DNA from 2 places in the Exiguobacterium sp. s39 genome. Region 1 is predicted to be linked to the other one. Evidence: predicted binding sites of a transcription regulator. Region 1 holds the regulator's gene; the other holds the start of a gene.
The links. Region 1 encodes Rex, which represses fermentation and respiration genes when NADH is low (regulators of the CRP and FNR family bind a similar motif). Its sites were predicted from a motif close to TTGTGAAATATTTCACAA; they were not measured.
Positions count from the first base shown of each region.

Region 2: KNQ11_RS07635 (cytochrome ubiquinol oxidase subunit I) is a predicted target of Rex. The motif match lies at 1,167-1,184, and genes of this name have one in related genera.

Region 1 covers NZ_JACSNA010000001.1:2,205,979-2,210,782, forward strand. Annotated here, with positions in the region: gene KNQ11_RS11385 (S8 family serine peptidase) at 1-256, opposite strand, end outside; tRNA gene KNQ11_RS11390 (tRNA-Ala) at 481-556, opposite strand; gene tatC (twin-arginine translocase subunit TatC) at 661-1,440, opposite strand; gene KNQ11_RS11400 (twin-arginine translocase TatA/TatE family subunit) at 1,448-1,645, opposite strand; gene KNQ11_RS11405 (redox-sensing transcriptional repressor Rex) at 1,645-2,304, opposite strand; gene KNQ11_RS11410 (ATP-binding cassette domain-containing protein) at 2,472-4,373, shown strand; gene KNQ11_RS11415 (hypothetical protein) at 4,373-4,795, shown strand.
Region 2 covers NZ_JACSNA010000001.1:1,432,923-1,437,726, reverse strand. Annotated here, with positions in the region: gene KNQ11_RS07640 (N-acetyldiaminopimelate deacetylase) at 1-1,068, shown strand, start outside; gene KNQ11_RS07635 (cytochrome ubiquinol oxidase subunit I) at 1,303-2,700, shown strand; gene KNQ11_RS07630 (cytochrome d ubiquinol oxidase subunit II) at 2,713-3,735, shown strand; gene KNQ11_RS07625 (potassium channel family protein) at 3,840-4,508, shown strand; gene KNQ11_RS07620 (Cof-type HAD-IIB family hydrolase) at 4,548-4,804, opposite strand, start outside.

The DNA of each region.
Region 1 (4,804 bases):
TTTCGGCATTGCTCAATGTGCTATACCGCTTGTTTTGAGCCTGGGCGATTTGAATCGCCGGCTTCTCTTCCATCTCGATGACGACACGGACTTTATCCGATTGTTTGTAGTTCTTCTCTTGCCCCGATTTCTTCAGCGAGAGCGCTTGCGGTTTTTGACCCGTTGCTTTGTCTTGCGACGACAGTGCACCTTGCGCACTGACTAGATTGGAAGACGTCATTAAGACGGCTGCCATAAGTGCAATCTTCTTCTTCATGCGTTCGTTTTCCCCTTTTCTGTAAAACCATAGTAGTACTACTGATAAAACAGTTAAACGAAAATTCTGTATATTTAGTTTAATGAATTTAATGGAAATAAACAATTTATATTTGTCTATTTTTTTAATTTATTTGTTTTACATGACATTTTATATTTGTAAGGAATTTAACTGGGAGTAAAATAAAAACTCCTCGACGCTTCGAGGAGTTAGATATTTGGTATTGGTGGAGACTATCGGGATCGAACCGACGACCTTTTGGCTGCCAGCCAAACGCTCTCCCAGCTGAGCTAAGCCCCCATGAATTATCTTTAGTATACGCATCACTAACTGCTTTATCAATATAAAAAGAACGCTTTCATAAAAAAGAATCCCTTCCAAAATCGTCGGAAGGAATTCACGATTCATTTATTCAATTCACGCATCAAGTCCGCCTGTCGTTCAAGCTCTGCCTGTTGCTCGAGGATCAAGACCTTTTTGTACGTCCGCGCAGAAATCAAGATGCTGATCTCATAGAGAACGAACAATGGCACCGAGATCATCAAGTGTGACGTCACATCCGGCGGTGCGATCAATGCCGCAACGACGAACAGCACAAAGTACGCATATTTCCGATTCTTTCGCATGAAATATGGCGTCACGAGACCAAGACGCGTCAGGAACATCGTCACGACCGGCAATTGGAACAGAAGACCGAACGGCATCGTCAATCGGATTAAGAAACTGAAGTAGTTCTCGACTCCAATGACTTGTTCGATTCCGAGCTCTTTCCCGAGATCTGTTGAGACTTCAAGCAAGAAGGGAAGCAACCAGAAATACGAGAAGGCTACGCCAGCCAAAAATAGAAAGAAGATGACCGGAATATACGTCAATGTCGCTTTTTGCTCCTTGTCATAAAGTCCTGGTCGGACGAATGCCCAGAGTTGATACATCCAGAACGGTGACGCTAAAATCAGCGCAATGATGAACGCAAGATTCAAATACAACATTAAAGGATCGGCGACGTTGAAGGCATTCAAACCGATGCCGAGCTCTTTTAAGTCCGCTTGCAAGAAGCGAACGAGCGGTCGGACGAGCGGAAATGCGACAGCGAACAGGACGACGACGATGATAAGCGACCAGACGATCCGCTTGCGCAGTTCGTCAAGGTGCGACGTCATGCTTTGCTCTTGATCAACCGTCATGATTCAATCACTTCTCTTTCGGTTCGTCCTTTTTATCGTCGTCCATGATGCCGTTCGTGGCATTCTTGAACTCTTTCAATGTCTGACCCGCAGCGCGTCCGAATTCTGGTAACTTCTTCGGTCCGAAGATGATCAACGCGACGACCGCGATTAATCCGATGCTCGCTGGTCCGATACCTAGTGTGAGCGGGATAAGGTTTTCCATTATGATTTCACTCCTTCAGCTGATTGCGAATAATGCTTCATGAAATAAACTAACGACTGCAACTCGATCGATAAATCGATGTGATGGACCCGGACGCTCGCTGGCACGTTCAACCGCGCTGGCGTAAAGTTCAGGATGCCTGTCACACCATACTCGACTAACTCATCCGCTACTGACTGTGCGAACTGCGATGGAACCGTCAAGATGGCAACATCGACCTGATTCGCTTCGATTTGTTCTTTCATGTCCGAAACATGATAGATTGGAACGTCATGCGTCGTTGTTCCGACCTTCTCTTCGTCCGCATCAAACGCAACGACTATCCGAGTACTATTATTCTTTAAAAAGTTATAATTTGCAAACGCTGTTCCGAGATGACCGACCCCGATTAAGGCAACATTCGTCACCTCATCTTGATTCAAGGTTTTGCGGAAAAACGTTAAGAGATGTTGAACGTTATACCCATACCCCTTCTTCCCTAATGCCCCAAAGTAGGAAAAATCGCGACGAATCGTTGCTGAATCAACCTTCACCGCCTCGCTTAACTCAGCAGAAGAGACGCGGAGCTTGCCTGAATTGTATAAACTTTGGATGAAGCGATAATATAGCGGCAACCGTTTTGCTGTCGCTTGTGGAATTTTTGTGTCTGGTCCATTCATCCTGCAGTTCCCCCTTCGGCCACATCCATCGTGGCACCCAAATCTTTGCAAAAAGCTTTCTACTCTCCTTGATTGTAAACCACTTCACATAGAGTCACAAATAATATATTCCGCAGGACCTTGCGCTTTTGTTCGTGATAGACTAAAGGGTGGAAGGATGGATGGAAATGATACTCTTACAAGTCAATCAACTCTCGAAATCATTCGGCGTCGAGCCGATTTTAGAAAATATCAAACTGGAAGTACAAGAGCGAGATCGGATTGCGCTCGTCGGACGAAACGGTGCCGGTAAATCGACCTTGCTCAAAATCATCGCTGGTGAACTCAGTCATGACTCGGGCGACATCATGAAAGGCAAGGATGTCAAAATCGGTTATCTCGCGCAAGACAGTGGTCTCGAATCGAATGAGACGATCTGGAACGAGATGCTGACCGTCTTCGAACATCTCCAGGAACAAGAACGAACACTGCGCCGGATGGAAATCGAAATGGGCATGGAGCATATCTTGAACGACCCGGTCGCTTACGATCGTCTCTTGAAGACGTACGATCAAGCGCAACACGACTTCTCAGAAGCCGGTGGTTATCAGTTCGAAGCGAATATCCGCTCCGTTTTGCACGGCATGCGCTTTTATCCGGATGATTACTCGCGCCGGATTCAGACATTATCTGGTGGTCAACGGACACGGCTTGCCTTAGCAAAGATGCTCCTGCAAGCACCAGAGCTCCTCATTCTCGATGAGCCGACCAACCACCTCGATATCGATACGCTTGCTTGGCTTGAAAGCTACCTCGGTGGTTATCGTGGTGCCGTCCTGATCGTCTCGCACGACCGGTACTTCCTCGACCAAGTCGTCAATGTCGTCTACGAACTGTCGCGCAATGTCTGTCGTAAGTTCACGGGGAACTATACGAAGTACTTGGAGCAAAAAGCGGCCTTATACGATCAGGAAATGAAGCAGTTTGAACAGCAGCAAGAAGAGATCGCGAAGATGCAGGACTTCATTCAACGGAACATCGCCCGGGCGACGACGACAAAACGTGCCCAAAGTGTCCGGAAGCGGCTCGAGAAGGTCGACCGGCTCGACCGACCAGATGGGGATGAGCGTAGCACGGTCCTGTCCTTCCCGATTGAAAAACAGAGCGGGAACGACGTTCTTCAAGTCAATCAACTGGCGATCGGTTACGAAGAAGCTGTCTCAAAAGACATCACGTTCCGCTTGCAACGCGGTGAATCGCTGGCACTCGTCGGACCGAATGGAATCGGAAAGTCGACGCTCCTGAAAGTCCTCGTCGGCCGCTTACGCCCCCTCTTCGGTGATTTCCGTTTCGGAACCGGCGTCTCGATCGGATATTACGATCAAGAGCAGGCGGAACTCAATGATCGGAACCGTGTCATCGATGAGATTTGGAACGAATGGCCACTGATGCGTGAACAAGAAGTCCGGTCCGTACTCGGGCAATTCCTATTTAGCGGTGACGATGTCTTCAAGATTGTTCATGAGTTATCCGGTGGCGAACGCGGACGTCTCGCGCTCGCGAAACTGAAACTCCGGAAGACGAACGTCCTCGTCCTCGATGAGCCGACGAACCACTTGGATCTGGATTCGAAGATGGTCCTTGAAAACGCGCTCGTCGACTACGAAGGTACGCTGCTATTCGTCTCCCACGACCGTTACTTCATTGACCGGATCGCGACCCGCGTCATCGAGATGAGTGAAGCCGGCGTGACGGAATACCTCGGTGATTATTCGTACTACACGGAGAAGAAGGCGGAGCAAGAAGAGATTGCGCGTCTTGAAGCCGAGGAAGCAAAAGCCGCAAAGGTCACGGCGTCGAAGACGATCGACAAGGAAGCACAGAAAGAAGAACGCAAGCGCCGTCAGCAGATCGAGCAACTCGAACAAGACATCGAGCGGCTCGAACAGCGTTCGGCAGAAATTGAACAATTGCTCTGTGAACCGGAAGTCTTCAACGATATTCCGAAAGCGACAGCTCTTTCAGCAGAACGTGACCAAATTGATGTCGATCTACTCGAATTGATGGAACGATGGGAGAACCAACACTGATGCGGACGAAAAGCTTTTTCATTAACTTGATTCAAGGACTGCTATCCGGCATCCTTTATTTCGTACCGATGTATGCAGACTACGTGTCCACCTTCATCCGGCCGGATGCTTTTAATGCCGCGCTTCCTTTGTTCCTCCTGATTTCTTGTATGATCGGTCTCGTCATCCAGACATGGAGCGGTCTTTTCGTCAGTTTACTCTCGGGATTATGCTGTACGCTCCTGACGACACAGCTATTCGTCGAACTCAATGACCCGTTGATCCTATCGTATTACGGTAGTGTCTCACCGCTCACCGCTTTCTTGATAAGCTGTGTCGGCATTTGGGCACTCGCAATCGTCTTTTATTTGCTCGATGGCTATCAGTACAGTAAACGTCATGGTCTTGAAGCCTCTTCAAACGAAATCGATCCGCAACCTTGAAGTCCGATC
Region 2 (4,804 bases), 770 kb from region 1:
GAACCAGGGTTCAAGGAGTTTAAGACGCAAGCTTTTATATTGGAACAAATTCGTGCCTATCCACCAGATCGTGTCACGTATGACACGTTTGAAACGGGAGTTTTCGTTCGAGTGAAAGGATTGACTGGAAATCGGACAATTGGGTACCGTGCAGATATTGATGGGTTACCGATTGAAGAAGCGACAGGTCTTCCGTTTTGCTCGGAACATCCAGGCTTCATGCATGCCTGTGGTCACGATATGCACACGTCGATTGCGTTGGGATTGATGAAACGAATCATTGAATTGCCGGTCATGGATGATGTCGTCTTTTTATTCCAACCAGCGGAAGAAGGTCCGGGCGGGGCAGAACCGATGATCAAAAGTCCGTTGTTTGAAAAATATCGTCCAAGTGAGATGTATGGTCTTCACGTCGCACCGGAGTATCCAGTCGGTACGATTGCAAGCCGTCCCGGCGTCTTGTTCGCGAGTGCTCGAGAAGTCCATATCACGATCTATGGTCAAAGTGGTCACGCGGCCTTTCCTCATTTGACGATTGATACGGTCGTCGCGCAAGCAGCCTTAATCATGCAATTGCAAACAATCGTCAGCCGATCCATCAATCCGATGAACTGTAGCGTCATCACGATCGGAAAGGTCGATGCCGGGATTCGGGAAAACGTCATCGCCGGTAGAGCAGTTCTTGACGGTACGATGCGCGCGCTCAATGGGGAAGACATGGAAAAACTGGAACGACGCGTTCGTGACATCATTCGAGGAATCGAAGCTTCCTTTGGCGTCAAGATTGATCTGCAATTCGGAAATCGTTATTACGAGGTCGTCAATGACCGACACATCGTTGATAAATTTTCATCATTCGTCAAGATGAATGCGAACTACATTGAATGTGATGCAGCAATGACAGGAGAAGACTTCGGATTCATGTTGAAGGAAATTCCAGGGATGATGTTTTGGCTTGGAGTCGACAATCCGACATCTGGACTTCATCAACCAACCTTGAATCCGGATGAATCCGCGATTCCATTTGTGATTGATTTACTCGATCATTATTTCCGAGAATATGTTTAAAAAGTTTTATGAAATAATGAAGGACATTAAGCTTTCCCTTTCGAAATCAAGAATGGGAAAGCTTTTTATATATGTAAGAATAGGAGTTTTCGAACATTTTGTGAAAAAAATCACGTGCACATGTGAACAATTTGTTACATCAAACATTATAAACAGACATAAAGGGTTATGTTCTCTATGATACGGTTATAGACCATATAGAGAAGTATGTTTTAGGAAGAGGGGGCTATATACATGTTCAATGATCCCGTATTGCTCAGTCGATTGTTGACAGGGCTCACATTAGCGTTTCATATTATATTCGCGACAATTGGCGTCGGGGTACCACTCATGGTACTCGCAGCTGAATTCATCGGTCTGAAACGCAAAGATCCGGATTATATTTTATTAGCAAGACGGTGGACGCGTGGATACGTCGTTACCGTCGCAGTCGGTGTCGTGACAGGGACGGCCATCGGATTGCAATTATCACTACTTTGGCCGTCACTCATGCAAGTGGCTGGTCAAACGATCGCATTACCACTGTTCATGGAAACATTCGCATTCTTCTTTGAAGCGATTTTCCTCGGTATTTACCTGTATACATGGGATCGATTCAAAAACCCATGGTTACACTGGTTGATCGGGATTCCAGTCGTCATCGGTGCGACAGCATCAGCATTCTTCATTACGACGGTCAACTCCTTCATGAACTCACCAGAAGGATTTAAGATCGTCAACGGAACGCTAACGCAAATTGAACCATTAAAAGCAATGTTCAATACAGCAACACCTACAAAAGCAACACACGTCATCGTATCGGCTTATTTGACAGTCGCCTTCATCTTGGCGGCAATCGCGGCGTTCCACTTACTCCGCAAAAAAACACTCTCAGCAGCGGAAACAGCGTATCACAAAAAAGCACTTCGCTTAACGGTTATGGCTGGATTGATTTTTGCCTTCTCGACTGCACTTGTCGGGGACTTCTCAGGGAAATACTTGGCGAAATATCAGCCAGAGAAACTCGCGGCTGCTGAATGGCATTTTGAAACGACAAGTGAAGCAGAATTGATCTTTGGTGGGATACTTGATCAGCAAGAAGACGGCAGTTATGAAATCAAGGGAGCCGTCAAAATCCCATATGCACTCTCGATCCTTGCGGGTGGAGCTCCAGATACAGAAGTCATTGGTCTAAATGAGTTCGCAAAAGAAGATCAAGCACCGCTGATCGTTCACTATTTCTTCGATATCATGGTTTCGATTGGTATGTATTTGGCTGCCATCTCTGCCTTGTTCATCTTGGCATTCCGTTTGAAAAAATTAAATCCTTATAACAAATGGATTTTAAGAGGTGTCTTCATCGGTGGACCTCTGGCGATGATTTCCATTGAAGCAGGTTGGATGTATGCTGAAATTGGTCGCCAACCTTGGACACTTTACGGCATCATGCGGACAGCAGATGCGGCGACGACATCAACTGCCGTCGGTCCGATGTTGATTCTATTCAGTGCCTTGTACTTGATGCTCGGTACGATTTGTACAGTCGTATTATTACGGATGTTCAAGAAAAACCCGGTTGGAAAAGAACTTCAAGAACTTGCTGAAAACCACCACGCGCGTGGGGAAGCTATGTTCGTGGATGATAATAAGTAAGGAGGGAACGATTTGGACGTTCAAACACTAGGAATTACGGTCCTTTGGACTTTCCTGTACGGATATCTCATCGTTGCCTCAATTGACTTCGGTGCTGGATTTTACGCCTTTTATTCAAAATATACGAAGCGGGATCATTTAACGAATCGATTGATTCTTCGTTATCTCTCACCAGTGTGGGAGGTAACGAATGTCTTCTTCGTATTCTTCTTCGTCGGATTAGTCGGGTTCTTCCCGGATACCGCTTACTATTTCGGTACGGCACTACTCGTGCCAGCCTCGATCGTTCTCGTATTGATTGCGATTCGTGGTAGTTTCTATGCATTCGCCAATTATGGATCAAATGACAGCATGTTCTATACGTTCTTATATGGAGCAACTGGTCTATTGATTCCGGCGGCGATGTCAACGACATTGACGATCAGTCAAGGTGGTTTCATTCGTAAAACGAATGAAACAGTCGAGTTTTTAGGAACAAAATTATTTACGAACTTTTACTCTTGGTCGGTCGTAGCACTCGCTATCGTATCCGTCCTCTATATCAGTGCGATGTTCCTCTTGTTCTACGCAGATAAAGCGAAGGATGAAGGGGCTACTCCGCTAATTCGTAAATGGGCACTCTTCTGGAGTGGTCCGACGATTCTTGTCTGTGCACTCGTCTTCTTTGGATTGAAAAATCAAGCGGCATGGCACTATGAGAACATCTTAAACGGGAACTGGTGGTGGTTCGCTGCTAGTTTCATCTTCTTCCTCGTTGCGGTGACACTCGTCTACATGAAGAAGAATTACGGAATTGCCTTCGTCGCGGTCATGCTACAGTATGGAGTGGCATGGTTTGGTTACGGTTATACGCACCTACCATACATCTTGTATCCATATATCGATATCAACAAAGCGGTCGTTAACGAAACAATGGCTTCCGCACTCGTCGTTGTCTTCATCTTCGGACTCTTACTCTTGATTCCGGCGTTGTACTTGATTTTACGACTCTTCTTGTTCGATAACGATTATGTACGTGGGAAATCCTCAAAATAATGGATGAATAAACGCCTCTGCGAATCGCAGGGGCGTTTATAGTATTTTTAAATTGAATCGGGTACACTACTAAGGAAGAGCGATTGTGAAGGAGAGTTGTGAAAATGAATGGAGAGTTTGCAGTAATTGGACTAGGGCGCTTTGGTGGCTCGATTGTCCGTGAATTATCGAAAAATGGCTACGATGTCTTAGCGATTGACTCCGACGAGGAGCGCGTCAATGAATTCATGGGAATTGCGACGCATTCCGTCATCGCGGACACAACGGATGAGAATGTCTTAAAAAGTCTAGGAATCCGAAACTTCGATCATGTCATCGTTGCCATCGGTGAAAATATTCAAGCATCCATCTTGACGACATTGATCTTAAAAGAGCTTGGGGTACAATCGATCACCGTTAAAGCGACGAACGATTACCACGAAAAGGTATTACGAAAAATTGGAGCAGACTTCATCGTTCACCCCGAACGGGATATGGGAGTCCGGATTGCAAATGGTTTAATGAGTTCAAATATTCTTGACTATCTCGACTTATCTCAAGAATTTTCGATCGTTGAAATTAAAGTCAGTGACCGGATGGCAAAACAAACATTGATCGACCTTGATCTACGAAGCAAATACGGAGCGAACGTCGTCGCCATTAAACGTGGAGAAAACGTTCTGATTTCTCTACAAGCTGATGAAATGATTGAAAAAGGGGACTATCTCGTCGTCATTGGTGAAAATGAGGATCTCGACCGTCTAGAGCGTGCGATTCATAAAGTGAAGAACTAAAAAAAAGCTGAGGCGCGCCTCAGCTTTACATTTACTTAATTAAATGAGTTGGAATTCTTTTAATCCGTGTGCGATACCGTCCTCAAGGATTGGTTTCGTGACATAGTCAGCGGCAGCTTTCGTTTCTGGAAGCCCGTTGCCCATTGCAATACCGGTTCCAACGTAGCGGAGCATCTCTAAATCGTTTAAAGCATCACCGAATGCAAAGGTATCTTCGCGGCGAATATTCGTCAATTTCAGGAATTGTTTGATCCCTTCTGCTTTCGAGGAACCGACATTGATGACATCCATTGCGT